One region of the Streptomyces sp. NPDC005202 genome, then DNA from elsewhere that is predicted to be linked to it. Evidence: riboswitches for the same ligand, from Rfam matches in the RefSeq annotation. Region 1 holds a riboswitch; the other holds the start of a gene.
The links. Region 1 has a riboswitch for S-adenosylmethionine ahead of thrC (threonine synthase). Riboswitches for the same ligand answer to the same signal wherever they lie in the genome.
Positions count from the first base shown of each region.

Region 1 (14,865 bases):
GCCGATCTGGGTGTCGGCGGCGGAGATGGAGGCCGTGGAGGCGATCTGCTCCTTGGTCTCGACCTCCTTGGCCTGGTCGAGCAGGGCGGCGGAGACGGCCTCGACGGCCTTCTCGATACCGCGCTTCAGGGCCATGGGGTTGGCGCCGGCGGCGACGTTGCGCAGGCCCTCCTTGACCAGCGCCTGGGCCAGGACGGTAGCGGTCGTCGTACCGTCACCGGCGACGTCGTCGGTCTTCTTCGCTACTTCCTTGACCAGCTCGGCGCCGATCTTCTCGTACGGGTCCTCGAGCTCGATCTCCTTGGCGATGGAGACACCGTCGTTGGTGATCGTGGGGGCGCCCCACTTCTTCTCGAGGACGACGTTGCGGCCCTTGGGGCCGAGGGTCACCTTGACGGCGTCCGCGAGCTGGTTCATGCCGCGCTCGAGGCCGCGCCGCGCCTCCTCGTCGAACGCGATGATCTTGGCCATGTGAAGTGGTCCCTCCAGGACTGGGGGTGATTACTTCGGACCGCGCCCGCGCCCGCGACGGACGGCCCCGACCGGTGGTTCCTTGCCCCACCTGGTCCGTGGCCTCACCGACCCGGTCCTTCATTGTCACTCTCACCTTCAGAGTGCTAACGCCAATGATTAGCACTCGCCCCTGCCGAGTGCAAGCGCCTCGGGGGATCGGCGGCGGCGCTCAGCCGCGCGCGAACCGGGATCGGCAGATGCGCTCAGCCGCCGCGACCAGGGAGCGTACGAGCGCGGGAGCAGGCGCGCCCGGGTGTGCGTGCAGCCGTCGAACGGTCCCGGACACGCCGAAGGGCTCGCACCCCATGGAGGTGCGAGCCCTTCGGCAGAAGACGTTGCTTGCGGTGGTCGCGCGATTCAGGCCGTGACGCGGACCATGTCGGCCTGCGGGCCCTTCTGGCCCTGCGAGATCTCGAACTCGACCCGCTGGCCCTCTTCCAGCGTGCGGTAGCCGTCCATCTGGATCGCGCTGTAGTGGACGAAGACGTCCGCACCACCGTCGACCGCGATGAAGCCGTACCCCTTCTCCGCGTTGAACCACTTGACGGTGCCCTGAGCCATGCCTAACTCCCCTATTACTGGCCCTTGCACAGATCCACACTTCGCGGATCCGGGTCAGACCTCACCCCCCATGGATTTGGGGGCGTGCGCCGGAACGCGTCGACCGCGGCTGAATGTATCTGTCCAACTGCCGTCTGCAACAGGTCAATCGGACGAGAATTCTGGACGTGGCCGGTCCGGAATGTGGTGAGAATTCACCTGAATTCAGGGCAAGTCGGGCCCCACAAAGGCCACAAAAGCCGCAAAAAACCCGCGCACTTTGGCTACTTCTTGTCGGGCACGCGGGAGGAATCCAGGGCTTCCGACCCGGGGATCAGAAGCGCGTTCCCCAACTGTACCGCGCTCAATCACGCTGAATTGCCCCCTCCGCTTCTCTCACGGAGGGGGCAATTCGATGAACTCTCGGTGACGAGCGTTACCGAAGGTAACGATCAGCCGCCGGCGACTGCCGGAATGATGGAGACGCCCGCGCCGTCCGGGGTCGCGGTCTCCAGGCCCTGCTCGAAGCGGACGTCGTCGTCGTTGACGTAGACGTTGACGAAGCGGCGCAGCTTCCCCTGGTCGTCCAGCACGCGGGCGGCAATGCCGGTGTGGTTCTTCTCCAGGTCGGCGATGACCTCGGCGAGGGTCGCGCCCTCGGCGGTCACCTCGGCCTGACCGCCGGTGTAGGTGCGCAGGATGGTGGGGATGCGAACGGTCACGCTCATACGAGGCCAGCCTCTCGGAAGGAGTCCAGGGTCGGACGGATCGTCGCGGTGAGGCCGGTGCCCGCCACCGCGTCCAGGGTCTTCAGGCCGTCGCCGGTGTTGAGGACGACGGTCGTCTTCGCCGGGTCGAGGACGCCGCTCTCGATCAGCTTCTTCGTCACGCCGACCGTCACACCGCCCGCCGTCTCCGCGAAGATGCCCTCGGTGCGGGCGAGGAGCTTGATGGCGTCCACGACCTGCTCGTCGGTGACGTCCTCCACGGCACCGCCGGTGCGGCGCGCGATGTCGAGGACGTACGGGCCGTCGGCCGGGTTGCCGATCGCCAGCGACTTGGCGATGGTGTTCGGCTTCTGCGGCCGGACGACCTCGTGGCCGGCCTTGAAGGCGGTGGACACCGGCGAACAGCCCTCGGCCTGGGCGCCGAAGATCTTGTACGGCTTGTCCGCCACCAGCCCGAGCTTGATGAGCTCCTGCAGACCCTTGTCGATCTTCGTGAGCTGGGAGCCGGAGGCGATGGGCACGACGATCTGGTCCGGCAGCCGCCAGCCCAGCTGCTCGCAGATCTCGTACGCCAGGGTCTTGGACCCCTCCGCGTAGTACGGCCGCAGGTTGACGTTGACGAAGCCCCAGCCCTCGCCGGCCGGGTCGCCGATCAGCTCGGAGCAGAAGCGGTTCACGTCGTCGTAGTTGCCCTCGATACCGACGAGGTCGCCGCCGTAGATCGCGGCCATGACGACCTTGCCCTGCTCCAGGTCGTGCGGGATGAAGACGCAGGAGCGGAAGCCGGCGCGGGCGGCCGCGGCGCCGACGGCACCGGCCAGGTTTCCGGTGGAGGAGCAGGACAGGGTGGTGAAGCCGAAGGCGCGGGCGGCCTCCAGGGCCTGGGCGACGACGCGGTCCTTGAAGGAGTGCGTCGGGTTGCCGGAGTCGTCCTTCACATACAACCCGCCGGTCACGCCGAGCTCGCGGGCGAGGTTGTCGGCCTTGACGAGCTTGGTCCAGCCCGGGTTCAGGTTCGGCTTTTCGGCCACGTCCGCGGGGACGGGCAGCAGCGGCGCGTAGCGCCAGATGTTCGCGGGGCCCGCCTCGATCTGCTTGCGGAGCTCCTCGGTGTCGTAGGCCGAGAAGTCGTAGGCGATCTCCAGGGGGCCGAAACACTCCTCGCACGCGAAGACCGGGCCGAGGGGCACGCGGTGGCCGCACTCGCGGCAGGACAGCGCGGCGGCGGGACCGAGGTCGACGGTGTCAGCGGTGGTTGCAGCGGTCTGCACAGCCATGTGAGGCGAGGCCCTTTCTCCTCATCTTCCTCACGACGCATCTCGCCGTGAGACGGATTTGGCACCTTCCCTAGCCGGGAGCCTCGCAATGGATGGACGAGAACCGGCTGGAGGGTTGCCGGGGCTTCATCGGGCCGTGTCCCTCTGCCCCTCTGGATGAGCGGTATGCGGTTGTGGGTGGCGGTGACCCGCGACATGCGATGGTCATCCGCGTTGTTCAAGACTGTAACCGAAGGCCAGGACAGTTGAGATAGTCGTCCGAACCGCGAGACGGATCACCCGACTGTGTGAATCCGTACTGTGATTTGAACTGCAGTGAGGAGCCGCAGACCGTGCTGGAAGAAGTCGAGCGCTGGCTGAGGACACGCTCCTGGTCCGTGACCGATCGCCCGCTCTACAGGATCCTGGCCGCCAAACGCGCGAGCGGCTCGTCGGTCAGCGTCGTGCTGCCCGCCCTCAACGAGGAGGAGACGGTCGGCGACATCGTCACCGTGATCCGTCACGACCTGATGCAGCAGGTCCCGCTCGTCGACGAGATCGTCGTCGTCGACTCGGGTTCCACCGACCGCACCTCCGAGGTGGCCGCCGCCGCGGGCGCCCGCGTCGTCCACCGCGACGACATCCTGCCGCGGATCCCGGCGGTCCCGGGCAAGGGTGAGGTGCTGTGGCGCTCCCTGCTCGTGACCGAGGGGGACGTCGTCTGCTTCATCGACGCCGACCTGAAGGAGTTCTCCTCCGACTTCGTCACCGGGATCGTGGGCCCGCTGCTCACCGACCCCGACGTCGACCTGGTCAAGGCCATGTACGACCGTCCCCTGGGCTCGGCGGCCGGTCAGGGCGGGCGCGTCACCGAGCTGATGGCGCGGCCGCTGCTCAACATGCACTGGCCGCAGCTGGCCGGCTTCGTGCAGCCGCTCGGCGGCGAGTACGCGGCCCGCCGCTCCCTGCTGGAACAGCTGCCGTTCCCCGTCGGGTACGGCGTCGAGCTGGGCATGCTGGTCGACGCACTGCACCTGGTGGGCCTGGACGCGCTCGCGCAGGTCGACGTCGGTGTGCGCAAGCACCGGCACCAGGACGGGCAGGCGCTGGGCCGCATGGCCGCCGCGATCTACCGCACCGCCCAGCTGCGCCTGGCCCGCGGCCATCTGATCCGCCCCTCCCTCACCCAGTTCGAACGGGGGGAGGACGGCTTCGAGCCGCGCACCTACTCGGTGGACATGGAGGAGCGGCCGCCGATGCTCGAGATCGCGGAGTACGCCGCACGCAAGGTGGCGTGAAATCCCGGCCCGGCCGTATACGGCCCACCCACGAAGCGGAACCGTACGTTTGAGCGTTTCCAGGCTGGGCTAGGTTGAGTGCTATGGCTTCAACGCACGGTGCCGAGGTGCTGGTCGCGTCCAATCGCGGCCCGGTTTCGTACGAGGTGCGCGAGGACGGCTCGCTCCACGCCAAACGTGGAGGCGGAGGGCTGGTGTCCGGGCTGTCGGCGATCGGGCCGGACGCGGGCGCGGTATGGGTGTGCGCCGCGCTGAGCGACGCCGACCGGGAGGCGGTGCGCCGCTTCGAGGGCGGACGGCGGCTGCCGTCCGACGCGACCGGCGGCCAGCAGGTGCGGATGCTCGACATCGACGCGGGCGTCTTCGCCGACGCGTACAACGGCATCGCCAACTCGGTGCTGTGGTTCGTCCACCACATGCTGTACCAGACGCCGCTGGAGCCGGTCTTCGACGCGGAGTTCCGGCGCCAGTGGGCCTCGTACGAGGCCTACAACCGCGCCTTCGCCGAAGCGCTGGCGGAGGAGGCGGCCGAGGGGGCGGCGGTCGTGGTGCAGGACTACCACCTCACGCTGGTCCCGGGGATGCTGCGCGACTTCCGGCCGGACGTACGGATCGGCCACTTCTCGCACACGCCGTGGGCGCCGGTCGACTACTTTCGGATACTGCCGGACGACGTCGCCGAGCAGGTGCTGCGCGGCATGCTGGGCGCCGACCGGCTGGGCTTCCTCACGCAGCGGTGGGCGGACGCGTTCACCGGGTGCTGCGAAGCGCTCGTCGGCGGGCTCGGGGGCACGCGGGTCGGGGTCCACGGGCTGGGCGCGGACGCCGAGTTCCTGCGGGAGCGCTCGCATCGGGCCGACGTCGCCGAGCGGATGGCGGCGCTGCGGGAGGAGATCGGCACGGCGCCCGACGGGGGCGCGCGCAGGACGATCGTGCGGGTGGACCGGACCGAGCTGTCGAAGAACATCGTGCGGGGTCTGCTGGCGTACCGGCAGCTGCTGGAGGACCACCCCGAGTGGCGGGAGCGGGTGGTGCACGTCGCGTTCGCGTACCCCTCGCGGCAGGATCTCGCCGTGTACCGGGAGTACACGGCCGAGGTGCAGCGGCTGGCGCAGGAGATCAACGGGCAGTACGGGACGCCGGGGTGGACGCCGGTGGTGCTGCACGTGAAGGACGACTTCGCGCGGTCGCTTGCGGCGTACCGGCTGGCCGATGTGGCGCTGGTCAACCCGATCCGGGACGGCATGAACCTGGTCGCCAAGGAGATGCCGCTCGTGTCGGACGTCGGCTGCGCGCTGGTGCTGTCCCGGGAGGCGGGGGCGTACCACGAGCTGGGCGAGGACGCGATCGTCGTCAACCCGTACGACGTGATCGGGACGGCCGCGGCCCTGCACGAGGCGCTGAGCATGCCGGTCCACGAGCGGGCGGAGCGCGCGAAGCGGCTGGCCGCGGCGGCTACCGCGCTGCCGCCGGCGCAGTGGTTCCTGGATCAGCTGGGTGAGCTGAACGCTGACTGAAGGCACCCCCAGCGCCCATCCGTGCCGCCCCCTGGGGTGCCCCCAGGCCATCAAGGCACTCGGGGCGGCACGACTGCCCGCGGCTACGCCAGCCGGGCCGCCAGGTCCCACAGCAGGCGTACGACCCCCTCCGGGCCCTCCACCACCAGGTCCGCCCTCTCCGACAGTTCCGTGACCTCCGTGCTGCCGCTGCACACCAGCAGGCCCGGTACGCCTTCGGAGCGGAGTTCGTCGACCGCGGCGAAGGCGGGGAGGTCGCCCAGATCGTCACCCGCGTACATGACCGCGGCGGCGCCGATCTCGCGGACGTAGTCCAGGAGAGCGACTCCCTTGTCCATGCCCGGGGGGCGGAGTTCGAGAACCATGCGGCCCGGTTCGACGATCAGGCCGTGCCGGGCGGCCAGGTCGGTGAGGGGCTTGCGGAGCACCTCGAACGCGGCCTGCGGGTCCTCCGCGCGACGGGTGTGGACGGCGACGGACCGGCCCTTCTCCTCGACCCAGGTCCCGCGCAAGGCACCGACCCGGTCGAGGAGCCCCGGCAGTTCGGCGCGGACGGCGGCGACGCCGGGGTGCGGGGGCGGGGCGCTGACGGTGCCGGTGGCGGCGTCCCAGCGCTCGGCACCGTAGTGGCCGAGGACGACGAGGTGCTCCAGGCCGGGTACGCCCGCGAAGCCGCCGTGCCGCACCGCGACGTCGGCCGGGCGGCCGGTGACCACGGCGACGGCGGCCACCTTCGGGGCGAGCGCGGTGAGTGCGGGCACCACGTCCGGATGGGCGCGGGCCTGGTCCGGGTCCGGCACGATCGGCGCGAGTGTCCCGTCGAAGTCGAGCGCGATCACCGCGTTCTCCGGCCGCGCGAGGATCGCGGCGAGCCCGTCCCGCCCGGCCTGTGTGACGGGCGTCGGCAGGGATTGCCTGGGGTTCGTCGAGTCCGTGTCATGGCTGTCATGGCTGCCCATACGGCGACCCTATCCAGGGAGGGCCGGGCGCACTCGTGGCCGACCCGGCGCGCCGCCCGGCACCGTCCGGACCTCAGTGCTCCGACCCCAGCGCTCCGACCTCCGCGCTCCGACCTCCGCGCTCCGACCTCCGCGCTCCGACCTCCGCGCTCCGACCTCCGCGCTCCGGCCCCAGCGCTCCGACCTCGGCACTCCGACCGCAATGCTCCGGCCTCAGCGCTCCGACCTCCGTGCCTCCCGCACCCGCCTCAGCCGGTTCACCGTCACCGGGTCGTGGGCCAGCGCACGCGCGTCGTCGAGGAGGGCGTTGAGGAGCTGGTAGTAGCGGACGGGCGACAGGCCGAGTTCCTCGCGTATCGCGCGTTCCTTCGCGCCGGGCCCGGGAAAGCCGCGGCGCTCCAGGGCGAGGATGTCCCGTTCCCTGCGGCCGAGCTGCTCCTGGTCGTCGTCCATACCCGGCACCGTAGCCCCCACCACCGACAGCGATGTACCGGCAGCGGCCCCCGTCGGCGGGCTACTCCGCGCTCTCCGCCGTCGACGCCGTCGCCTGCAACTGGCCGAGGACCGCGGACGGGCTGCCGTCCGGGGCGACCGCCTGGCCGATCCGCTTCTTGATGTCCGCGCTGACCTGGGCCCAGGACGTCTTGCCGACCGGGTAGAGCCGGGCGACCGGGAGCTCCTCCAGGAACGGCCGGAGCTTCTTGTCCTCCTCCGCCGCGGCCATCACGTCGGACGCGGAGCCGGTGACGGGCAGCAGGCCGTACTCGCGGGAGAAGTCGAGGACGTTCTTCTGGCTGTAGACGAAGTCGAGGAAGTCGTTGATCTGGTCGCGGTGACCGTTCTTCTTGAAGGCCATCATCCAGTCCGCGACGCCCATGGTCGCCTTGGCCGTGCCGTTCCTGCCCGGCATCGGCACCATGCCGAACTTCACACCCTTCTTCGCGGCCTGCTGCATCAGCGTGGGGTGGCCGTTGAGCATGCCGACCTCCCCGTCGGCGAAGGCGGCGAAGGCGTCCGCCCGGTTGAGCTTGCCGGGGGCGACGGGCCCGGTCAGGCCCTTGCCGACCAGCTCGTCCTTGAGCCAGGTGAAGGTCTCGACGTTCTGCGCGGAGTCGAGGGTGTAGGTGCCGATGTCGTCGGTGTAGCCGGCGCCGCCGCTGAGCAGCCACTGCATGGTCTCGGCCTGCGCCTCCTCCGGGCCGAGGGGCAGCGCGTAGGGGTACTTCACGCCCTCGGCCTTCAGCACCCTGGCGTCGGCCGCGAGCTGGTCCCAGGTCTTGGGCGGGGTGAGGCCGGCCCTGCCGAAGAGGGTCTTGTTGTAGAAGAGGACGCGTGTGGAGGCGGCGAACGGGATGCCGTACTGCACGTGCCGCACCTGCCCGGCCCGGGAGAGCTGGCCGAGGAAATCGGCCTGGACGGGTATGGAGAGCACGTCGTCGGCCTTGTACAGCAGGCCCTTGGCAGCGTAGTCGGCGTACGCGCCGATCTGCGCCATGTCGGGCGGGTCGCCCGCGTCGACCATCTCCTTGACCTTGCGGTCGACGTCGTTCCAGGAGTAGACGCTGACCTCGACCTTCACGCCCGGGTGCTGGGACTCGTAGTCCTTGACCAGCTTGTCCCAGTACTTCTGCGAGCTGTTGGCCGCGGAGTCGCCGTAGTCGGCGGCGACCAGCTTGAGAGTGACGTCGGAGGAGCCGGTGCTCCCGCAGCCGCCGAGGACCGCCGTCATGCCCAGTGCGGACACCACCGCGATCATTCCTGTCCTACGCCGCTGCACTGCTCTCCGCCCCAAACCACTGCCGACTCGCCGAACGGAAACGCACAGAACCGGAACCTGTGCCCCCCGCAAGGCGAAAACTTTCAAAACGTCAGCCATAAGGTCTACACCCCGTAAGTGGACTAGACCTCTTGCGGGTCCACGGGCCACACTGTCCCCCGTGAGACACGTCATCGCCCTCGATGTGGGCGGCACCGGCATGAAGGCCGCCCTGGTCGCGGCCGACGGCGAACTGCTGCACCAGGCGCGCCGGGCGACCGGCCGCGAGCGCGGGCCCGACGCCGTCGTCGAGGCCATCCTCGGCTTCGCCGCCGAGCTGCGCGCGTACGGCGCGGAGCGCTTCGGCGAGCCCGCGGCCGCCGCCGGCGTCGCCGTCCCCGGCATCGTCGACGAGGAGCGGGGCATCGCCGCCTACGCGGCCAACCTCGGCTGGCGCGACGTCCCCCTGCGCGCGCTGCTCGGCGAGCGGCTGGCCGGCGTCCCCGTGGCCCTCGGCCACGACGTGCGCACCGGCGGGCTCGCCGAGGGCCGGATCGGGGCGGGGCGGGGCGCCGACCGGTTCCTGTTCGTGCCGCTGGGCACCGGGATCGCGGGCGCCATCGGCATCGACGGCCGGGTGGAGGCGGGCGCGCACGGCTTCGCGGGCGAGATCGGCCACATCGTCGTACGGCCCGGGGGCATCCCCTGTCCCTGCGGGCAGCGCGGCTGTCTGGAGCGGTTCGCGTCCGCGGCGGCGGTCAGCCAGGCGTGGGCGGAGGCGTGCGGCGACCCGGGCGCGGACGCGGCGGACTGCGCACAGGCCGTGGAGTCCGGGGACCCGAGGGCACAAGCGGTCTGGCAGGAGGCCGTGGACGCGCTCGCCGACGGGCTGGTCACCGCGCTCACCCTGCTGGACCCGCGCACGCTGATCATCGGTGGCGGGCTCGCCGAGGCGGGGGAAACCTTGTTCACACCGCTGCGGGACGCCGTCCGGCGGCGCGTCACCTTCCAGAAGCTGCCGTCGATCGTCCCCGCGGCCCTCGGGGACACCGCCGGATGCCTGGGCGCGGGGCTCCTCGCCTGGGATCTGCTGAACACTCCTACTCCCCGGAGGTAACCACCTGATGGCCCCTAGCAAGGTTCTCGCCGGTGCCCGGGTGGTGCTGCCCACCGGAATCGTGGACGGCGGCCACGTGATCGTCGAGGGCACGCGGATCGCCGGCTGGGGTACCCCCGGGCCGGAGCCTGTCGTAGGCCTTGGGGAGGCCCGGGAGGACGCGGAGATCATCGACGTACGAGGCCACTGGGTGGTCCCCGGCTTCGTCGACATCCACAACCACGGCGGCGGTGGCGCCTCCTTCTCCGGCACGGCCGACGACGTCCTGACGGCCCTCCGCTTCCACCGGCTGCACGGCACCACGACGCTCGTCGCCTCGACCGTCACCGACGAGATGGACTTCCTGGTCCAGCAGGCCGGGCTGCTGTCCGAGCTGACCGAGCAGGGCGATCTCGCGGGCATCCACTTCGAGGGGCCGTTCATCTCGCCGTGCCGCAAGGGCGCGCACTCCGAGGGACTGCTGCGCGACCCGGACCCGGCCGAGGTGCGCAAGCTGATCGACGCCGCGCGCGGCAAGGCCAGGATGGTCACGCTCGCCACCGAACTGCCGGGCGGCATCGACTCCGTACGGCTCCTCACGGAGCACGGGGTGATCGCGGCGGTCGGGCACACGGACGCGACGTACGAGCAGACGGTGGAGGCCATCGACGCCGGCGCGACCGTGGCCACGCACCTGTTCAACGCGATGCCCGCCCTGGGGCACCGTGCCCCCGGCCCGATCGCGGCCCTCCTCGAGGACGAGCGGGTCACGGTCGAACTGATCAACGACGGCGTCCACCTGCACCCGGCGGCCCTCGAACTGGCGTTCCGTCACGCGGGTGCGCGCCGGGTGGCGTTCATCACCGACGCGATGGACGCGGCCGGATTCGGCGACGGCCGCTACATGCTCGGCCCGCTGGAGGTCGAGGTCGCCGACGGCGTGGCGCGCCTGGTGGAGGGCGGCTCGATCGCGGGCTCGACGCTCACCCTGGACCGGGCCTTCAAGCGGGCGGTGACGATCGACCGGCTGCCGGTCGAGGACGTGGTGGCAGCCCTGTCCGCCAACCCGGCCCGGCTGCTCGGAATGGACGACCGGGTGGGCTCGCTGGAGCCCGGCAAGGACGCCGACCTGGTGCTCCTGGACGAAAGCTTCGACCTCAAGGGCGTGATGCGCCAGGGCGAATGGGTGGTCGATCCCCAACTGGGCTGATCCGTCCGGCCGTACGGCCGCAGTGGCCGCCCCGAGGACTGGGCCCGCCGCCGTCTGTTTGGCATGATCAAGCCTCCGGAACGTTGCGACAAGCGCATTTACTCGGGGGAGGTCGGCCCACGTGATCCTCACGGTCACGCTGAACACCGCTCTCGACATCACCTATCGGGTGCCGTCCCTGCGGCCCCATGCCTCGCACCGGGTGTCGGAGGTGACCGAACGGCCCGGCGGCAAAGGGCTGAACGTGGCCCGGGTCCTCGCGGCCCTCGGCCACGAGGTGACGGTCACCGGATTCGCGGGCGGGGCCACCGGGCGCGTCGTGCGGGACCTGCTCGCGGACACGGCCGGCGTGGTGGACGCGCTCGTCCCGGTGGCGGGCGCGACCCGGCGCACGACAGCCGTCGTGGACGAGCGGACCGGCGACACCACCCAGCTCAACGAGCCCGGGCCGGCCATCGCCTCCGCCGAGTGGTCCGCCTTCCAGGACGTGTACGAGGAGCTGCTCGGCTCGGTGTCGGCGGTGGCGCTCTGCGGCAGCCTGCCGCCCGGGGTGCCGGTGGGGGCGTACGCCGGGCTGGTCCGCACCGCGCGCGCCGCGAACGTGCCGGTGCTGCTGGACACCAGCGGCGAGCCGCTGCGCCGGGCCGTCGCCGCCCGCCCCGACATCATCAAGCCGAACGCCGAGGAGCTGGCCGAACTCACCGGCTCCCACGAGCCGTTGCGCGCCACGCAGGACGCCCGCCGACGCGGAGCCCGGGCCGTCGTCGCCTCCCTGGGCGCCGAGGGCCTGCTCGCCCACACCCCCGAGGGCCACTGGCGCGCCACACCGCCGACCCGCGTCCAGGGCAACCCCACCGGCGCCGGCGACTCGGCGGTCGCGGGCCTGCTGTCCGGCCTCGTGGAGCACCTCCCCTGGCCGGACCGCCTGGCCCGCGCCACCGCCCTGTCCACGGCGACGGTCCTCGCCCCCGTGGCCGGCGAGTTCGACCACGCGGCCTACGAGGAGCTGCTGGGGCGGGTGGCGGTGACGGGGGAGGTCAGCGCGGCGTGAGGGTCAGCGCGTCCTGACCCAGCCCTTCACCAGCCAGAGCTGGTCCAGGTTGGCGTCGCACTGGTTGCCCTGTTCGCACGAGATCTTGATGGAGTTCGTGCCCTTGTTGAGCTGGATCCAGTTGAAGGTCTTCGTCCAGCCCTTCTCGTAGTCGCCCTCGGGGGCGTCCGCCCAGTTCTTCAGCTTGACGGGCGTGGTGGACGGCGTGCCGTTGACCGTGAGGGTCGCGGTGCCGTCCTTGCCGGGGACGCCGTAGCCGACGAACAGGGTGTACTTGCCGTCGGCGGGGATGCCGTTGACGTTCCAGGTGACCGAGGCGCCGACCTGGTTGAAGCCCGTGACGTAGACGCCGCCGTCGGCCTTGGCGCCCTTGACGTCCGACGCGGTGGTGGCGCCGCCGCCCAGCAGCAGGGCCTTGGCGTCGATAGTCGGCAGGTTGTCCGCGGACGCGGCGCTGTTGCTCGCCGACGGGCTCGGCGCGGTGCTCTGGGAGGTCGTCGGGGTGGAGCCGCCGGCGGTGTTGTCGCCCTTGTCGTCCGAGTTGTCGCCGATCATCGCCACCCCGATGCCGATCACCACCGCGGCGACCACCGCGATGGCACCGATCAGGAGGCCCTTGGTGTTGGGGCCGCGGCCCCGGCCGCCGTTGCCGGTCCGGGCCGGCTGCCGGGTCGTGGGGGCGCCGCCCGGGAGGGTCTCCGGGGCCGCGTAATGGGCGCTCGGCTGGCCGTACGCGCCCTGCTGCTGCGGGACCTGCCCGTACGGCGCCGTGGGCGCCTGCTGGCCGTACTGCCGCTGGCCGACCGCGCGGACCCGGCTGACCGAGTTCGGGTAGCCGTAGCCACCGGACGGCGGCTGGGCTCCGTTGGCCTGACCATCTGCGTACAGGTAGCCGAACGGGTCGTCGTCCTCGGGCGTGCTCGCGCCGTTGTTGCCGGGCGTCATCCCTAGGTACTCCTCAACAGGTGCGGGTCGGATGCAGTACGTGGTGAGAATGGCGAGCCTACCCGGTCCACGTGGCCCAAACGGGTGACTCAGCCCTCATCAGCCCACTGACCTGGGGATCATCCGGCGCGTCGGTGCTGTTTGGGACGAGATCGTTTCTCGACGTACATCCGTTCGTCAGCGGATTTCAACACTTCGTCCGCCGTCATGCCGCATTGTGCCCAGCCGATGCCGAAGCTCGCGCCGACCCGGACGGCGCGGCCCTCGGCACGGATGGGCTGGATGATCTCGTTGCGCAGCCGTACGGCGAGGTCCTGGGCGTCGGCCCGGCCGAGCCCATCGGCGAGGATCACGAACTCGTCGCCGCCGAGCCGGGCCACGGTGTCCCCGTCGCGCACACCGTTGCTGAGCCGCCGGGCCACCTCGATGAGCACCGCGTCGCCCGCGTTGTGCCCGAACCGGTCGTTGATCGACTTGAAGCCGTCGAGGTCGCAGAAGAGGACCGCGAGCCCCTTGGTGCCGTCGTCGTGGTCGCCCTCGGGGGCGACCGTGTGCACGTGGTGGTCGTAGGCGTCGTACGCCTCGGCCCCCGGCCGGAAGTCGAAGCCGTGGCCGCCGACGTCGAAGGCCGGATGCCCGTAGGCCGCGTCGAGCGACTCGAGGTCCCCGGCGTACGCCGACTGCGGGCGACGGCAGAGGCGGGCGGACAGGCGGGCGCGCAGCTCGGCGGAGTTCGGCAGGCCGGTGAGGGAGTCGTGGGAGGCGCGGTGGGCGAGCTGTAGTTCGCGGCGCTTGCGCTCCTCGATGTCCTCGACGTGGGTGAGCAGGAAGCGGGGGCCGTCGGCGGCGTCCGCGACGACGGAGTTGCGCAGGGAGACCCAGACGTAGGTGCCGTCGCGGCGGCCCAGGCGCAGCTCGGCGCGGCCGCCCTCGGCGGACGTTCTCAGCAGGGTGCCTATGTCCTCGGGGTGGACGAGGTCGGAGAAGGAGTAGCGGCGCATCGCGGAGGCGGGGCGGCCCAGGAGGCGGCACAGCGCGTCGTTGGTGCGCAGGATCCGGCCGTGCTGGTCGCCGCCCATCTCGGCGATGGCCATGCCGGAGGGGGCGTACTCGAAGGCCTGGCGGAAGCTCTCCTCGCTGGCGCGCAGGGCCTGCTGCTCACGCTCGAGGCGGACCAGGGCGCGCTGCATGTTGGCGCGCAGCCTGGCGTTGCTGATCGCGATGGCCGCCTGGAATGCGTACATCTGCAGGGCTTCGCGCCCCCATGCGCCGGGCCGCCGGCCGTTGCGCGGCCGGTCCACGGAGATCACGCCGAGCAGCTCGCCGCGCTGGCCGTCCGGCGCGCCCGGCGTGTACATGGGCGCGAAGAGCCGGTCGGCCGGGTGCCACTCGTCCTCGAAGCGGGGCGCGGGGCCGTCGGTGTACCACTGGGGGACGTCGTCGTCGTCGAGGACCCAGCCCTCGGTGTGCGGTATGAAGACCAGGTCGCCCCAGGCCTCGCCCATGCTCAGCCGGCGCTCCCAGGACTCGCGGGAACCGACGCGGCCGGTGATGAGCGCCTCGGCGGCGGAGTTCCCGGCGAAGGCGGCGACCACGAGATCGCCGTCGGGGCGTACGAGGTTCACGCACGCCAGTTCGTAGCCGAGGCCGCCCACCACGCCGTCGGCGACGGTCTGCAGTGTGTCCGCCAGGCTTCGTGCGGTATTCATGTCCGCCATGACCTGGTGCAGTTGTCGCAGGGTCGCAAGACGGACGTACGGCTCCGACTCGGTCTCCATGCTCGCCCTCCCCCCGAGACCACGCAGCGAATCAAGGGTTCTCTTCGGCGTATCGTCTGTGCAGCGTCCCCCGCCACTGAATCACAGCGCGGAGCCCACTCGGTACACAGGGTCAACAATTCATGCCCCTTGTGACTCAAGTCACAGCGGAACGTGAACAATTGAGTGGAGTTTCTGCTTATTTCCTGTGCGTTTACTGAACGCAAACTTTATGGCTG
Region 1 is NZ_JBEXHW010000010.1:40,414-55,278, reverse strand. Features, by position in the region: gene groL (chaperonin GroEL) at 1-471, opposite strand, end outside; gene ABZV31_RS17445 (cold-shock protein) at 871-1,074, opposite strand; gene ABZV31_RS17440 (MoaD/ThiS family protein) at 1,506-1,781, opposite strand; gene thrC (threonine synthase) at 1,778-3,058, opposite strand; SAM riboswitch class I at 3,077-3,221, opposite strand; gene ABZV31_RS17430 (glucosyl-3-phosphoglycerate synthase) at 3,391-4,335, shown strand; gene ABZV31_RS17425 (trehalose-6-phosphate synthase) at 4,419-5,852, shown strand; gene otsB (trehalose-phosphatase) at 5,936-6,811, opposite strand; gene ABZV31_RS17415 (DUF3263 domain-containing protein) at 7,025-7,264, opposite strand; gene ABZV31_RS17410 (extracellular solute-binding protein) at 7,326-8,567, opposite strand; gene ABZV31_RS17405 (ROK family protein) at 8,749-9,684, shown strand; gene nagA (N-acetylglucosamine-6-phosphate deacetylase) at 9,692-10,873, shown strand; gene ABZV31_RS17395 (1-phosphofructokinase family hexose kinase) at 10,995-11,924, shown strand; gene ABZV31_RS17390 (carbohydrate-binding protein) at 11,928-12,869, opposite strand; gene cdgB (diguanylate cyclase CdgB) at 12,989-14,647, opposite strand.

Region 2 (14,865 bases), on a different contig from region 1:
CTCGAAACCCCGGCGAGCTTCTTCTACCGGGACGGCAGGCCCGTACGCGCCGAGGAGGCCGACGACCTGTTCCGGCAGGGCATGCTGCGGGTCGCGCGAGCGACGGGTGAGGCGGAGCGGGCGTGGCTCACGGAGGCGATCGCGCGGCTCGATCAGCCGAGTTGAGCCCTGAGGTACTCCCGCCACTGCTCGGTGAACTTCTCCGGTGTCGTCCCCAGCACCTTCTTCATCGCGTCCTCGACCGCGCCGGCCCGCTTGTCGTGCGTGCCCACGGCCCGGTAGAACTCGCCCAGCCGGACCTCGCCGAAGTGGTCGGCGATCAGCCGGCAGGCCATCCAGCCGCCCTCGTACGCCTGGGCGAGCCGGGCCGCGTCCGTGGTGAAGCCGAAGTCCCTGTCGGCCGGCAGCGCCGCGGGCACGTGCCCCTCCGACACGGCGCGCTGCAGCTCCGGCGCAGCCTGGGCCGCGGTACGCCCGGTGCCGCGGTAGCCGACCCAGTCGGCGTACCCCTCGGACAGCCACAGGGGCGTGGCAGGGTTGGTGTGGGCGCGGGTGGCGACGTGGGTCGTCTCGTGGGTGAGCACGACCTGTCTGCCGGGGGAGCCGAGCATGCCGTACGCGTCGGGGTTGACGATGATCCGGTCGGCGGGTGCCTGGCCCGAGCCTCCCCCAGCCTCCGGCCGGGGGGACCCCCCTTTCGCTTCGCTCACCTCGCCCATGGTGACGGCGGCGATCCCGCGGTAGTTGGCGGCGGGCGAGCCGAGCAGCCCGGCCATCCCCTCCAGGGACTTCGGGACGAGGACGACGACGTGCCGGCTCCAGTCCGTGCCCCACGCGTCCGACACCGCCGGCACCGCACGGTCCGCGAGGTCCGCGTAGCCGTGCAGCGTCTCGCCGCTCTGCCCGACCCCGAGGACGAGGCTGCGCCGTCCCCGGACCACCGACACCGCGCCCTGGTCCCACAGCTGCTGGGCGGACTGCTTCGCCGGCCGGTCGGAGTCGACGTACCACTTCCCGTCGGCACCGGTGGACAGGGTGAGCGTGCGGCCGACGGTGACGGGCGCCTTGTCGTACCCCGTCACGCGGTAGCGCAGCTCCGCGTCGGCGGTGGCGGTGTCGCCGCTGCGGTGCAGTCGGGTCAGGCGGTAGGACCAGTCCGCGAACGGCACGGCCCGCAGGTTCGCGTACGACGCCCGGGTGCCGGTGGCGGCGTACGCCGGCTCGTCGTGGCGGAGGACCGCCTCCGCCCGCCGGTCGAGCAACCGTTGCACCTCGGCCCCGGCGGTGTCGGTCGCGGAGCGCCCGCCGCACGCCACCAACGACACGAGCAGCAGGCACAGCGCCACGACCGCGGATCCCGATGCGTGCCTACGACCAGCCACTTGCCGATCGTACGGCGCTTCGAAGCCGCCGTCAGACCCTGGTGACCGACGAGACCGGCATCATGTCGACCCGGTCGTAGCGCACGGGCGCGCCGGGGTAGGGGGCGTGGATCACCCGGCCGTTGCCCGCGTACATCGCGACATGGCCGGCGTCGGACCGGTAGACGACGAGGTCGCCGGGCCGGGCCTGGGAGAGCGGGATCCGCCGGCCGACGTACCGCTGCTCCTGCGAGGTGCGCGGCAGATGGACTCCGGCCTGCGCGTACGACCACTGCATCAGGCCCGAACAGTCGAAGCCCAAGGGCCCGTTGGCGCCCCACACGTAGGGGCGGCCGAGGGCGGAGTGGGCGGCTGCGACGGCGGCGGCCGCGCGGGCCGAGGCGGCCGGGCCGCCGCCGAGGAGACCGGGGATGTCGTCGCGGCCGGAGCGGGAGGCCCGGTCGTAGGCCTCGCGCTCGGCGGGGGACAGGGAGTTGAGCAACCGTCGGGCCTTGGCGAGCTTCTGCTCGACGGTGCGCTTGTGGGAGACGACGGCCTTGCGCCTCTTCTCCAGCTCGGCGAGGGTATGGGAGGCCTCGGCGCGCTCCTGGGCGAGTTCGCGCAGGGCCTTCTGCAGATCCTTGAGCTCGCCGGCCTGGTGGGTGGTGATCCGGTCCAGTACGGAGGCCTTGTCGAGGTAGTCGGCCGGGTCGTCGGAGAACAGCAGGGCGAGGGACGGGTCGATGCCGCCGGAGCGGTACTGGGCGCCCGCGAGCGAACCGAGCGACTCCCGCAGGGTGTTGATGCGCTGCTGCTGCCGGGCGATGCGGTCCTGGGAGCCGCGCACCTGCCGGCGCAGCGTGCCGGCCCGCTCGTCGGCCTTGTTGTAGGCCTCGGTCGCCTTCTCGGCCTCCTGGTAGAGCCGGTCCGCCTCGGCCCGGGCGTCGGCGTGCGGTGTGGCGATGGCCGGTACGGCGCCGAGAGCCGCGGCCGCGGCGGACAGAACACAGAGGGCGGCACTGGCGCCCCGGTCGAACCCGGACGGTGCAAGGCGGCGATGAGACCCCACGGGAAGCCGTAGTCCTTCCGCTGGCGGACATGACTGCTCCCCCGGTGCCGGGGCGGACAACCGCCCGTGGTGGGGGAAACGCGCCAGACAGTAGCCGCGTGGACACGCAGCGACCAAAGTCCTCGGCGGCCGCACAACGCGGCGCCCCGCCTCTGACGCAGGTCATCGGCGGGGCGCGGGGTCAGCGTGCGTTCTCGTGATTCGCCCGTTCGGGCGGCACGGTGCGTTGATCTTGGCGTCGGGTCAGACCCGGACGCCGAACTGGAAGGGCATGTTGCCGATCGACTCGTAGCGCACCACGGCACCGGTGTGCGGGGCGTGCAGCACCTGGCCGTTGCCGGCGTAGAGGCCGACGTGGTGCAGGTCGCCGTAGAAGAAGACGAGGTCGCCGACCTGGAGCTGGCTCTGCGAGTAGATGCGGGTGCCTATGTTGGCCTGCGCCTCGGAGGTGCGCGGGATGGAGACGCCGGCCTGCGCGTACGCCCAGGAGGTCAGGCCCGAGCAGTCGAAGGAGGACGGGCCGGAGGCGCCGTAGACGTAAGGGGAGCCGATCTTGCTCTGGGCGGCGGAGTACGCGGCGCCGGCCCGCCCGGAGGCGGCGCTGTTGGCGCCGAGGACGTCGCGCGCGCTGGCGCGGCTGGCCCGGTTCTGCTCCGCGGCGAGCGCCGCCTTCTCCTTCGCCGTCAGGGAGTTGAGGAGCTTCTGCGCCTCGGCGAGCTTGGCCTGGACTTCCTTCTTCTTCTTGCCCAGCTCGGTGCGGGTGGCGGCGAGGTCCTTGAGCTTCGCCGTGGCCTCGGCGCGCTCCTGGGCGAGTTCACGCTGTTTGTCCTGGATCTTCTTGAGCGCCTCGACCTGCTGGCTGCTCAACTGGTCGAGCGTGGAGGCCTTGTCCAGATAGTCGTCCGGGTTGGAGGAGAGGAACAGCTGAACGGACGGGTCGATGCCTCCGGAGCGGTACTGGCCGGCGGCCATCGAACCGAGGCCGTCGCGCAGCTTGTTGAGCTCCTCCTGGCCGCGGGCGACGTTGTCCTGGATCGTGGAGATCTCCTTCTGGAGCTTCTGCTGCTTCTCCTTGGCCCCGTTGTACTTCTCGGTGGCCTGCTCCGCCTCCTGGTAGAGCTTGTCGACCTTGGACTTGACCTCGTCCTTGCTCGGCTTGGCGCTCGGCGCCGCATTGGCGGCCTGCGCACTCAGGGCGACAGCAGCGGCGGCTGCGGTGGTCAGCACGGTCACACGTGCGCGGCTCGGCTGCTTGGGTCGACGGTGGGACGCCACGGGGGCGAGCTCCTTCTTCCTTCAGCCGCCTACCGACACGCCGGTGGGCGGTGCCCCTCCGCCGTCACTCACCCCTTGTGAGTGATCACCCGTGCGGAGGTTCGAGGCCAGACCCTAGTGACCCAGCTGTGATCAGTTCAAATCCTCGGCGGGAAAATCTCCTCACGCAATGCATTCTTTGCACTCAACTCACATGCAGTGATGCAGGGTTGACGCTACGTTGCGTGACGGTTCCGTCAATTCGGGCATACAGCCTCTAGGTTGCGGTTGGGGCGTACGCGACCCATGGGGTGTTACCTCGCAACACCCGGGCCGCGCACGGGAGTCCGTTATGCCCGGGAAAGTCGCTTGAGGAGCACCGCGGACGCCACCGGCCGCGCCCCCGCCCTGGCAACCCCGTCGGCCACCTCACGGTCGGTCGAGGCGACGATGACGGGCCGGCCCGGCGGCTCGGCGCGCACCAGCTGGCGGATCAACTCGTCGGCGGTGACGCCCGGTTTGGAGAACAGCACCCGCACGCCGCGCGGCGGCGCGAGCAGCACCGGCGCCACCAGTTCGGCCCCGTCGAAGACACAGGTGACCTCGGCGCCGGTCTGCGCGGCGAGCTGCGAGAGCTGGCCGAGGAGTCTCAACCGCTGCTTCTCCAGCGGCATCTGCGGATAGCCGGTCTTGGTGACGTTGTAGCCGTCGACCACCAGATGCACCTGCGGCAGCGCGAGCAGCTGGTCGAGGATCGCGGGGTCGTTCTCGGACAGCGCGCGGGCGGCGATGTCCTTCGGGGTCATCCGTCCCGGTTCGACCGCGTCCACCGTCTCCGCGGGACGTACGGACACCGGCGGCAGCGCCAGCTCCCGGCGCAGCCCCTGGGCCGCGTCCAGCACGGTGTCGAGCAGCAGCCGCGCCCGCATGTCCTCGACGCTGCGTCCCTCGCGGGCCGCCCGACGAGCGGCCTCCAGGGCTGCCTCCGTCTCGCCGAGGCGCGCCTTGAGCCGCCGGGTCTCGCTCTCGGCGGCCGACACCTGCGCCTGTCCCTCGGCGCGCACGGCCTCGACCTCGCCCAGCGCCTTGCGCAGCGCGGCCTCGCCGCGCTTGACGTCGCTGAGCGCGGCCCGCAGTTTGCGGTGCAGCGACTCGGCCTCTTTCTTGGCCTGATCCAGTTCGGCGCGCAGCCGCTCGGTCTCGGTCCGGGTCTGCTCGCGGGCCGCCGCCAGCTCGGCGCGCAGACGCTCCAGCTCGGCCCGGTTCTCCTCGTTGGCGCGCTCGGCGTCCGCCCGCTGGACCTCATCGCCCGCGGCGGCCACCAGCTTCACCCAGCCCGCCGGCCGCAGCACGTAGGCCGCGGCCGCCACGTCGAGCGGGTCCGCGGCCAACGGCGGCGAGCCGGAGTCGAGGGCGCCGGACAGCTCCGGCTGGGCCTCTCTGAGCTTCTCGCCGATGCGCTGCCGGAACAGCGGATCGGTCTCCAGCGCCACCGCCATGGCATTGCCCGCGAACTTGGCCCGGCGGTTCGGGGCGAACCGGGCGTACTGCCTCAGCTGCGCGGGCAGCTCTCCGATCGTCAGCCCGCCGAACCCGTCGGACACGATCTGGACGACCCTGCGGCGCACGCCGTCGGGCAGCGGACGGTCGAGCACCTCAGCGGCGCCGTCGTCCGGCCCCCCGCCTTGTGTCTCCACCATCCGTCACCCCAATGCCTGTGCGGGATCCCCCTCAGGGATCACCTGTGCGGGACCGCTCCGCTCAGGAGCCGGCTCCCGGCCTGTCCACGAGTTCCACCTGGTCCACGGCGTTGCACCAGCGGCAACGCACCGACTCGATCGTCTCACTGACCACCTCGCGCTCCTCGACCGCCGGCTCGCCGGCCAGGTCGAGGTGGACGTACTCGACGACCTTCGACGAGCGCGTCACGTCGAAGCGGGTCAGGTTGCCGCAGAGGGTGCAGCGCCACCGCGTCGTGGCGGTCGGCAGGGGAACCGTCATCGTGACTGTTCGCCTTCCTTCTAGTTTCCGTGATGCGCCAGCTTCCCTGGTGCGTGTGGCTCGTAACCCTACGGTGTGGCGGCAACTCGCCGCCCGTCCGTCCACGGCGGCGAGGCGGTCTGCGCGGTTGCATCCCGTTACGCCATGCTCTGTGTCCGTGATCAACAACTGGAATGCGGCGGCCGTCAGGGCGGTCCGGGCGGTGCGGGGCCTGCCGGCGCCGATGACGTACGCCCTGATCGTCCTGTGCTGCCTGGTCTTCCTGATCGGCCCGGCGGCGGGGCTCGACCCGGCGTACGGCTTGGGCGACGGGCTGCTCGTCGCCCAGCGGGCCTACTTCCGGCGCTGGGGCGTGATCCCCGCCGAGCTGTTCGAGGGCTCCCCACGGGCCGCCCTCAGCCCCGCGACGGCCCTGTTCGTACACGGCAGCTGGGTGCATCTGCTCGGCAACATGCTCTTCCTCTACGTCTTCGGGGCGATGACAGAGGAACGGATGGGCCGCGTCCAGTTCACGCTGTTCTACGTCGGCTGCGGCTATCTGGCCCTGCTGGGCTACGCGGCCGCCAACGCCGCCTCGGAACAGACCCTGGTGGGGGCGTCCGGGGCGATCTCGGCGGTCCTCGGCGCGTTTCTGTACCTGTTCCCCCGGGCCCGGGTGACCAGTCTCTTCCCGTTCCTGTTCTTCCTGCCGCTGCGCCTGCCCGCATGGATCGTCCTGCCCTTCTGGGCGGCCCTGCAGTGGCTGGCGGCCGGACGGGCCGCCCAGGGGCCGGGGGTGGCCTATCTGGCCCACCTGGTGGGGTTCGGGCTGGGCTTCGCCTACGCGTGGGTCCGATTCGGCCGGACGACTAGAGTGAAGGCCGTCCCTGCTCCGGCCCCCGAGGGAGAAAACCAGCCGTGATCACCGCGATCGTCCTCATCAAGACCAGCGTCGACCGGATCCCCGAGATCGCGGAGCAGATCGCCGCGCTGGACTCCGTCAGCGAGGTCTTCTCCGTCACCGGGACCTACGACCTGATCGCCATGGTGCGGGTGAAGGAGCACGAGGCGCTCGCGGAGGTCATCCCCGGGCGGATCAGCAAGATTCCGGGCGTGGAGGCGACGGACACGCATGTCGCTTTCCGTACGTACTCGCAGCACGACCTGGAGGCGGCGTTCGCGATCGGGCTGGACTCGTGAGCACCGCCTCCTGGGCCTCCCCGCTCACACCGCCGGCACGCAGCGGCCGTCCTCCGTCCGGTACTGCCACTTCGCGCCGTCCCGGACCAGTTCCCGCACCGCGTTGACGAAGCGGTCGACGTGTTCGTCGGGGGTGCCGGCGCCGAAGCTGACGCGGATGGCGTTGAGGGACTTCTCGCCGGGCGCCACCTCGGGGGCGCCGCACTCGCCCTGGCTCTGCGGGTCGCTGCCGAGCAGCGTGCGGACCAGGGGGTGGGCGCAGAAGAGGCCGTCGCGGACGCCGATGCCGTACTCGGCGGAGAGTGCGGCGGCGAAGTGGGAGCTGTTCCAGCCCTCGACAACGAAGGAGATCACGCCGACGCGGGGCGCGTCGGCGCCGAAGAGGGAGAGGACCCTGACCTCGGGCACCTCGGCGAGACCTGCCCTGACCTTGCGGATCAGGTACTGCTCGCGGGCGACCAGCGTGTCGAAGCCGGTCTCGGTGAGGGCCCTGCAGGCGGAGGCGATGGAGTAGGCGCCGATGACGTTGGGCGAGCCGGCCTCGTGGCGGGCGGCCGTGTCGTGCCACTCCACGTCCACTCCCCCGTCCGTCCGCCGCGTGACCTTGCGGCTGGCGCCGCCGCCGGCGAGGTACGGCTCGGCCTCGCGCAGCCAGTCGGCGCGGCCCGCCAGGACGCCGGAGCCGAAGGGGGCGTACAGCTTGTGGCCGGAGAAGGCGACCCAGTCGACGTCGAGGTCCTCGACCGACACCGGGTGGTGCGGGGCGAGCTGGGCGGCGTCCAGGACGATGCGGGCGCCATGCGCGTGGGCGGCGGCGGCCAGCTCCCGCACCGGCCACAGCTCGCCGGTGACGTTGGAGGCGCCGGTGACGCAGACCAGGGCCGGGCCATGGGGGTCGCGGTCTGCGAGGGCCTGCTCCAGGGTCCGGACGGCCTGCTGCGGCGTGCGCGGGGCGTTGAGGTAGGTGACCTGCGCGTCCTTCCACGGCAGCAGCGAAGCGTGGTGCTCGGTCTCGAAGACGAAGACCTGGCAGTCGGCGGGGATCGCGCGGGCGAGGAGGTTGAGGGAGTCGGTGGTGGACCGGGTGAAGATCACCTGGTCGGACTCACGGCAGTCGAGGAACTGCGCGACGGTCCTCCGGGCGTTCTCGAACAGGTCGGTCGACAGCTGGGAGAGGTAGCCGGCGCCACGGTGGACGCTGCCGTAGTACGGCGCGTACGCCGCCACGTCGTCCCAGACGCGCTGGAGCGCCGGGGCGCTGGCCGCGTAGTCGAGCGCGGCGTAGGTGACCTCGCCACCGGTGACGAGCGGGACAGTGACATCTCGGCCGAGAACGGGCAGCGGGGCACAAACGGACTGGTCGGCGGCGACGGTGAAGACAGACATGGGTGAACTCCCGTGGAGGCAGGCGGAATCGCCGTGCCGGACGCGCGGAGCATGACGAAAAGGGCGTCTACGGCACAGGACAAGGTGAAAGGGGTATGGCGGAGGCGGGGCTCTGCGGCGCTATCGCATTCGCTTGCTCACGGAAGACTCCCTCGAACGACCAGGACCCCTGGTTTTCGCGAGGGGTCCGCGCTTGCCGCAGACCTCGCTGCCTGCGGCCTGGTCCTCACCCGGGGCACCCCGCCACGGACGGAGGGTTGCCGGACAGCCGGCCGGGGCCGAATGGCTGTCGCTCATGACCTGGTTCAACATCCTGCCACACGATCTTCGGTGTGCAAGGCGAAGTCCGGATCGTGGACTGCGCCTTGCGTCACACCGTGCACCGGTCAGGCGTTGCTGGCCGCCACCCAGCGGTCCAGCGTCCGCTTGGCCGCCCCCGAGTCGATCGACTCCGCGGCCTTCTCCATCCCGGCGCGGATCTGCTCGGCCAGCGTCCCGGAGCCCGGCTCCAGGGCCACCAGCGCCGCCGCCGAGTTCAGCAGTACGGCATCCCGCACCGGGCCGGTCTCGCCGTCCAGCAGGCGCCGGGCGACCTCGGCGTTGTACGACGCGTCCGCCCCTCGCAGGGCCTCCACGGGCACGAGCTCGATGCCGACGTCCCGCGGGTCGAAACGCTCCTCGGTCACCTTGCCGTCCCGGACGATCCACACCCGCGAGGTGGAGGTGATCGTCAGCTCGTCGAGACCGTCGTCACCGCGGAAGACCAGGGACGAGTTGCCGCGCTCGGCGAAGACGCCCGCGACGATCGGCGCCACGCGCGGGTCGGCGACGCCCACCGCCTGCGCCTTCACCTTCGCCGGGTTGGTCAGCGGGCCGAGGAAGTTGAACGTGGTGCGGATGCCCAACTGGCTGCGGGCGGCGGCCACATGTCGTAGCGCCGGGTGGAACTTCACCGCGAAGCAGAAGGTGATCCCCGCCTCCTCGGCGACCTCGGCCACCCGCTGCGGCGTCAGCTCCAGATTGACGCCGAGCTTCTCCAGGACATCGGACGCCCCGGACGCCGACGACGCGGCGCGGTTGCCGTGCTTGACCACCTTGACGCCCGTGCCGGCGACGACGATCGACGACATCGTGGAGATGTTCACCGTCTTCGCACCGTCCCCGCCCGTACCGACGATGTCGACGGTGGCGCCCGGCACCTCGATGAGGTTCGCGTGCTCGTACATCGCCCGGACCAGGCCGGTGATCTCCTCCACCGTCTCGCCCTTGGCCCGCAGCGCCACCGCGAACCCGGCGATCTGGGCGTCCGTCGCCTCGCCGCGCATGATCCGGTCCATCGCCCAGGCGGTGTCGTCCGCGCTCTGGTCGCGGCCCTCCAGCAGACCGTTCAGCACCTCGGGCCAGGAGCGGCCCGCCGCGGTGTCGCCTCCAGCGGGGGTCACAGCGCTCATCAGCAGCTCCTGGGTCGATGTCCCGGACTACGGGACGCGGGTCTCGAACAGTTCCACCCTATCCAGCCCGCGGCACGGCGAAGGGCCCCGTCCGGTGTTCGGACGGGGCCCTTCGCCGTGGCGTGGCGTGCGCAGCGATCAGTGGTGGCCGTGGCCGCTCGTGATCTCCTTGTACTCCTCGACAGTCGGCTTCGGGACCTGGGAGTCCTCGCCGTAGAAGGCGTTGCTGAGCTTGGCGCGCAGCTTCTGCGAACCCTTCACCTTGCGCTCGACGCCGTTCTCGTCGACCGTCGGGCCGATCGCGACCGGCTGGTACTGCTCGTGCGCCGTGAGGGTGTACAGCTGCTCCTGGCTGAGCGGCTCGTGGACCTCGATGAACTCACCGTGCGGCAGGCGCTTGATGATGCCCGTCTCGCGGCCGTGCAGCACCTTGTCCCGGTCCCGGCGCTGGAGGCCGAGGCAGATCCGCTTGGTGACGAGGAACGCGATGACCGGGCCGAGGAAGAAGCCGATCCGGACGAACCACGTGACCGCGTTGATCGACAGGTTGAAGTGCGTGGCGATCAGGTCGTTGCCGCCGCCGACCAGGGTGATCATGTAGATGGTGATCCAGGCGACACCGAAGGCGGTACGCGTCGGGGCGTTGCGCGGACGGTCCAGGATGTGGTGTTCGCGCTTGTCGCCGGTGATCCAGGCCTCGATGAACGGGTAGACCGCGATCGCAGCCAGGACCAGCGGGAAGAGCACCAGCGGGATGAACACGCCGAGGACGAGCGTGTGGCCCCAGAAGTTGACCTCCCAGCCCGGCATGTAGCGGATCAGACCCTCGGCGAAGCCCATGTACCAGTCGGGCTGGGCGCCGGTGGACACCTGGTCCGGACGGTAGGGGCCCATGGCCCAGATCGGGTTGATCTGGGTGATCGCCGCGATGGCCGCGATGACACCGAAGACCAGGAAGAAGAAGCCTCCGGCCTTGGCCATGTAGACCGGCAGCAGCGGCATGCCGACGACGTTGTTGTTGGTCCTTCCGGGGCCCGCGAACTGCGTGTGCTTGTGGTAGATGACCAGGATCAGGTGGCCGACGACCAGGCCGAGCATGATGCCCGGCAGCAGCAGGATGTGGATCGAGTAGAACCGCGCCACGAAGTCGTGACCGGGGAACTCGCCGCCGAAGAGGAAGAACGACAGGTACGTGCCGACGATCGGCACGGACAGGATCGCGCCCTCCATGAAGCGGACACCGGTGCCGGAGAGCAGGTCGTCCGGGAGCGAGTAACCGGTGAAGCCGGTGAACATGCCCAGGACGAACAGCAGGAAGCCGAACAGCCAGTTGATCTCACGCGGCTTGCGGAACGCGCCGGTGAAGAACACGCGCATCATGTGCACGAACATGCCGGCGAGGAAGATCAGCGCGGCCCAGTGGTGGATCTGCCGGATGAGCAGACCACCGCGCACGTCGAAGGAGATGTGCAGGGTCGAGTTGAACGCCTCGGACATCAGCTGTCCCTGGAGCGGGACGTAGCTTCCGTGATACTCCACCTCGTTCATCGACGGGTGGAAGAACAGCGTCAGATACACACCCGTGAGGATGATGATCAGGAAGCTGTAGAGGCAGACCTCACCCAACATGAACGACCAGTGGTCGGGGAAGATCTTGCGCATGTTGGCCTTGGCCAGGGAGTAGATCCCGAGCCGGCCGTCGGCCCAGTCGGCGAGGCGCTCGCCGGCCGGTGCCTGCCCGCGAGAGCGGGACTCGTTGCTGGCTGTAGTGCTCATCCGCGCTCCCAGAATGCAGGACCGACGGGTTCCTCGAAGTCGCCGAGCGCCTGGAGGTAACCCTCGCTGTCCACGCCGATGCGCAGCTGCGGCAGGGCGTGACCGGCGGGGCCGAAGATCACTCGGGCACCGTCGGAGAGGTCGAAGGTGGACTGGTGGCACGGGCACAGCACGTGGTGCGTCTGCTGCTCGTACAGGGAGATCGGGCAGCCCACGTGGGTGCAGATCTTGGAGAAGGCGACGATGCCCTCGTGCCCCCAGTCGAGTTCGCGCTTGTCCTTGATGTTCTCCGGCTGGAGCCGGACGATCATCAGGGCCGCCTTGGCGATCTGGTCCTGGAAGTCCTCGTCCGCCTCCTCCAGGCCGTCGGGCTTGGCGAACGTGAGCGAGCCGACGGTGACGTCCTCGGGACGGAGCGGCTCGTTCGTGTTCATGTTGACGAGGCGCTTGCCCTTGGCCCACAGCGTGTGGCGGAGCTTGGACTCGGGCAGCGGGCCCAGGTCGCGCAGCAGCACGACGCTGGACAGCGGCACCAGCGTGAGCGCGCCGAGCATCGTGTTGCGGATCAGCTTGCGGCGGCCGAGCTGCGACTCCTTGGCGCCCTGCTTGAAGTCCGCGTGGACCTTCGCGCGGTCGTCGGGGGCCGCCTCGATCGGGTGACGCTCGTCAGCGATCTCCACGTCGGACATCAGGGTGCGGGCCCAGTGGACCGCGCCCGCGCCGATGGCGAACAGCGCCGTACCCAGGGTCAGGCCCAGCGCGAAGTTGAGCGCGCTGATGTGACCGATCGGGAAGACGAAGATCGATCTGTCGGCCGGGATCGCCACGTACGAGGCGATGAAGCCGATGGTGGCCAGCATCGACACCGTGAACAGCAGGGCGACCACGCGCTCGGACCGCTTGGCGGCCCGCTCGTCGACGTCCTGGATCCGGTGCTCGTGGGGCGGCAGGCCCGGGTCCACGAACGGGTTCTTCTCGTCCGCGACGGAGACCGCGCCGTGGCCGTACTCGTTGGCGGCCTGCTCAGCGGGCAGGTTCTCTTCTGGAATGTCTTGGCTACTCATGACTTCTTGGCCTTTGCGGTCCGAGCGGCGACCCAGACGGCTACCGCGATCAGCGCGCCGAGCCCGAAGATCCAGGCGAACAGACCCTCACTGACCGGCCCGAGGCCGCCCAGCTCCATACCGCCGGGGTTCGTGGTCTCGCTGCTGTCGACCGCGTGCAGGTACGCGATGATGTCCTTCTTGTTCTTCTCCGACATCGTGGTGTCGGGGAAGGAGGGCATGTTCTGCGGGCCCGTCTGCATGGCCTCGTAGATGTGCTTGGGGTCGACGCCCTCGAGGCTCGGCGCGTACTTGCCGTGCGTCAGCGCACCGCCCTTGCCCGTGAAGTTGTGGCACTGGGCGCAGTTGGTGCGGAACAGCTCGCCACCCTTGGCGATGTCCGCGCCCTCCGGGCTGTACTGGTTCTTCGTGGGCACGGCCGGACCGGCACCCAGGGAGGCGATGTACGCCGCGAGCTGGTCGATCTCGGCCTGCGAGTAGATGACCTTCTTGCGCGGGATCTGCGCACCCGGCTGCTGGGCCGGCATGCGGCCGGTTCCGACCTGGAAGTCGACGGCCGCGGCACCCACGCCCACCAGGCTCGGACCGTCAGTGGTGCCCTGGCCACCGGTGCCGTGGCAGCTGGCGCAGCCGACCTCGTAGAGCTTCTTGCCCTCCTCGATGGTGAGGGACTGGGCGGAGTCGTCGGCCTTCGCCTTGCTCGCGGGCGCGAACGCGGTGTACAGCCCCCCAGTGGCCGCCAGCGCGAGGAGTAGGACGACGACCGCCGCCAGCGGATGGCGTCGTCGTGCGGAGAGCTTTTTCACGGATTACCCCGGTGTCAGGATCTTCTGCGTCGATGCTTCTGGGATGGATCGGGTGGCCGTTTCCGGCCCGCCGATTACCTGATCATGTAGATCGTGGCGAAGAGGCCGATCCAGACGACATCGACGAAGTGCCAGTAGTAGGACACGACGATGGCGGCGGTCGCCTGCTCATGGGTGAACCTCCGGGCCGCGTAGGTACGGCCGAGGACCAGCAGGAAGGCGATGAGACCGCCCGTCACGTGCAGGCCGTGGAAGCCGGTGGTCAGGTAGAACACCGAGCCGTAGGGGTCGGAGGAGAGCGAGAGGCCGTCCTTCTTCACCAGCTCGGTGTACTCGAAGATCTGACCGCCGACAAAGATCGCACCCATGATGAAGGTGACGATGAACCAGCCCCGGAGCTTCTTCACGTCACCGCGCTCGGCGGCGAAGACGCCGAGCTGGCAGGTGAGGGAGGAGAGCACCAGGATCGTGGTGTTGGTCGCCGAGAACGGGAAGTTGAGATGGCTCGCCATCTCCTTCCAGTGCGTCGGACCGGTCACCGATCGCAGGGTGAAGTACATCGCGAAGAGGGCCGCGAAGAACATCAGCTCGGAACTCAGCCAGATGATGGTTCCGACGCTGGTGAGGTTCGGCCGGTTGACCGACGGGTGCGCGTGCCCGGTATCTACTGTCGTTGCTGTCGCCACGACCGCCATTATGTCGGTCGCTTATCCCGCCCTCACCCCGGGGGGTGCCGTTCGAGGTGTCCGTGGGGTGTGTCCAGCCCGTATGGCCCACCGAAGGGCTGTTCCAAGCGCTGTTGACCAGGAGTTGAAGGGAGTAGCATCCGCGCCATCGGTACCCGGAAGTTCCCGACCAATGACGCGGAGGAACAATGCAGGCGACCGCCACGGTGCTGGTCTACAGCAACAACGCCAACACCCGGGAACAGGTGCGGCTGGCCTCCGGCCGACGGCCGGCTGCGGACGTTCCCCTCGTGGAGTTCGTGGAGTGCGCTACGCCTGCCGCGGTCCTCAAGGAGCTGGACAGGGGCGGGATCGACGTCTGCGTCCTGGACGGCGAGGCCGTACCCATGGGGGGCATGGGGCTGTGCCGGCAGATCAAGGACGAGATCTTCAACTGCCCGCCGGTGCTGTTGCTGATCGGGCGGCCTCAGGATGCCTGGCTGGCCACGTGGAGCCGGGCGGATGCGGCGGTGACGTTGCCGGTGGATCCCGTGGAGTTCGCGTCCGCGTTGGCTTCTCTGTTGCGGCAGAGGGCGGCTTTGAGCGCCTAGGAACTCGGGACGGCCCGTAGTCGTGCGGCTGCGCGCCGTCCGGGGCTGGTCGCGCCCACGCGGCGGAACCGCATGCCGACACAGCCCCGTGCCCGTGTTCGCTCACGTCCGTTCAAAGGCTCTGGTCAGGTCCGTTCATAGGTTCTGGGGCCGCAAGCGGGCCTGGTCCGTCTGGTTCGTGTCGGCCTGGCCGCCGGAGGTCAGCGCGCTGCCCTTGACCCACTTCTTCCAGGGCACGTTCC
Region 2 is NZ_JBEXHW010000001.1:562,507-577,371, reverse strand. Features, by position in the region: gene ABZV31_RS02710 (PadR family transcriptional regulator) at 1-165, shown strand, start outside; gene ABZV31_RS02705 (hypothetical protein) at 153-1,382, opposite strand; gene ABZV31_RS02700 (NlpC/P60 family protein) at 1,414-2,430, opposite strand; gene ABZV31_RS02695 (NlpC/P60 family protein) at 2,674-3,705, opposite strand; gene ABZV31_RS02690 (NYN domain-containing protein) at 4,035-5,384, opposite strand; gene ABZV31_RS02685 (hypothetical protein) at 5,446-5,685, opposite strand; gene ABZV31_RS02680 (rhomboid family intramembrane serine protease) at 5,843-6,586, shown strand; gene ABZV31_RS02675 (Lrp/AsnC ligand binding domain-containing protein) at 6,583-6,864, shown strand; gene ABZV31_RS02670 (aminotransferase class V-fold PLP-dependent enzyme) at 6,889-8,250, opposite strand; SAM riboswitch class IV at 8,435-8,551, opposite strand; gene trpD (anthranilate phosphoribosyltransferase) at 8,637-9,701, opposite strand; gene ABZV31_RS02660 (cytochrome bc complex cytochrome b subunit) at 9,840-11,477, opposite strand; gene ABZV31_RS02655 (Rieske 2Fe-2S domain-containing protein) at 11,474-12,541, opposite strand; gene ABZV31_RS02650 (c-type cytochrome) at 12,538-13,347, opposite strand; gene ABZV31_RS02645 (heme-copper oxidase subunit III) at 13,422-14,042, opposite strand; gene ABZV31_RS02640 (hypothetical protein) at 14,222-14,623, shown strand; gene ABZV31_RS02635 (Ig-like domain-containing protein) at 14,759-14,865, opposite strand, start outside.
Region 2: it holds a riboswitch for S-adenosylmethionine, as region 1 does, so the genes downstream of both, ABZV31_RS02670 (aminotransferase class V-fold PLP-dependent enzyme) here and thrC (threonine synthase) in region 1, are expected to answer to the same signal.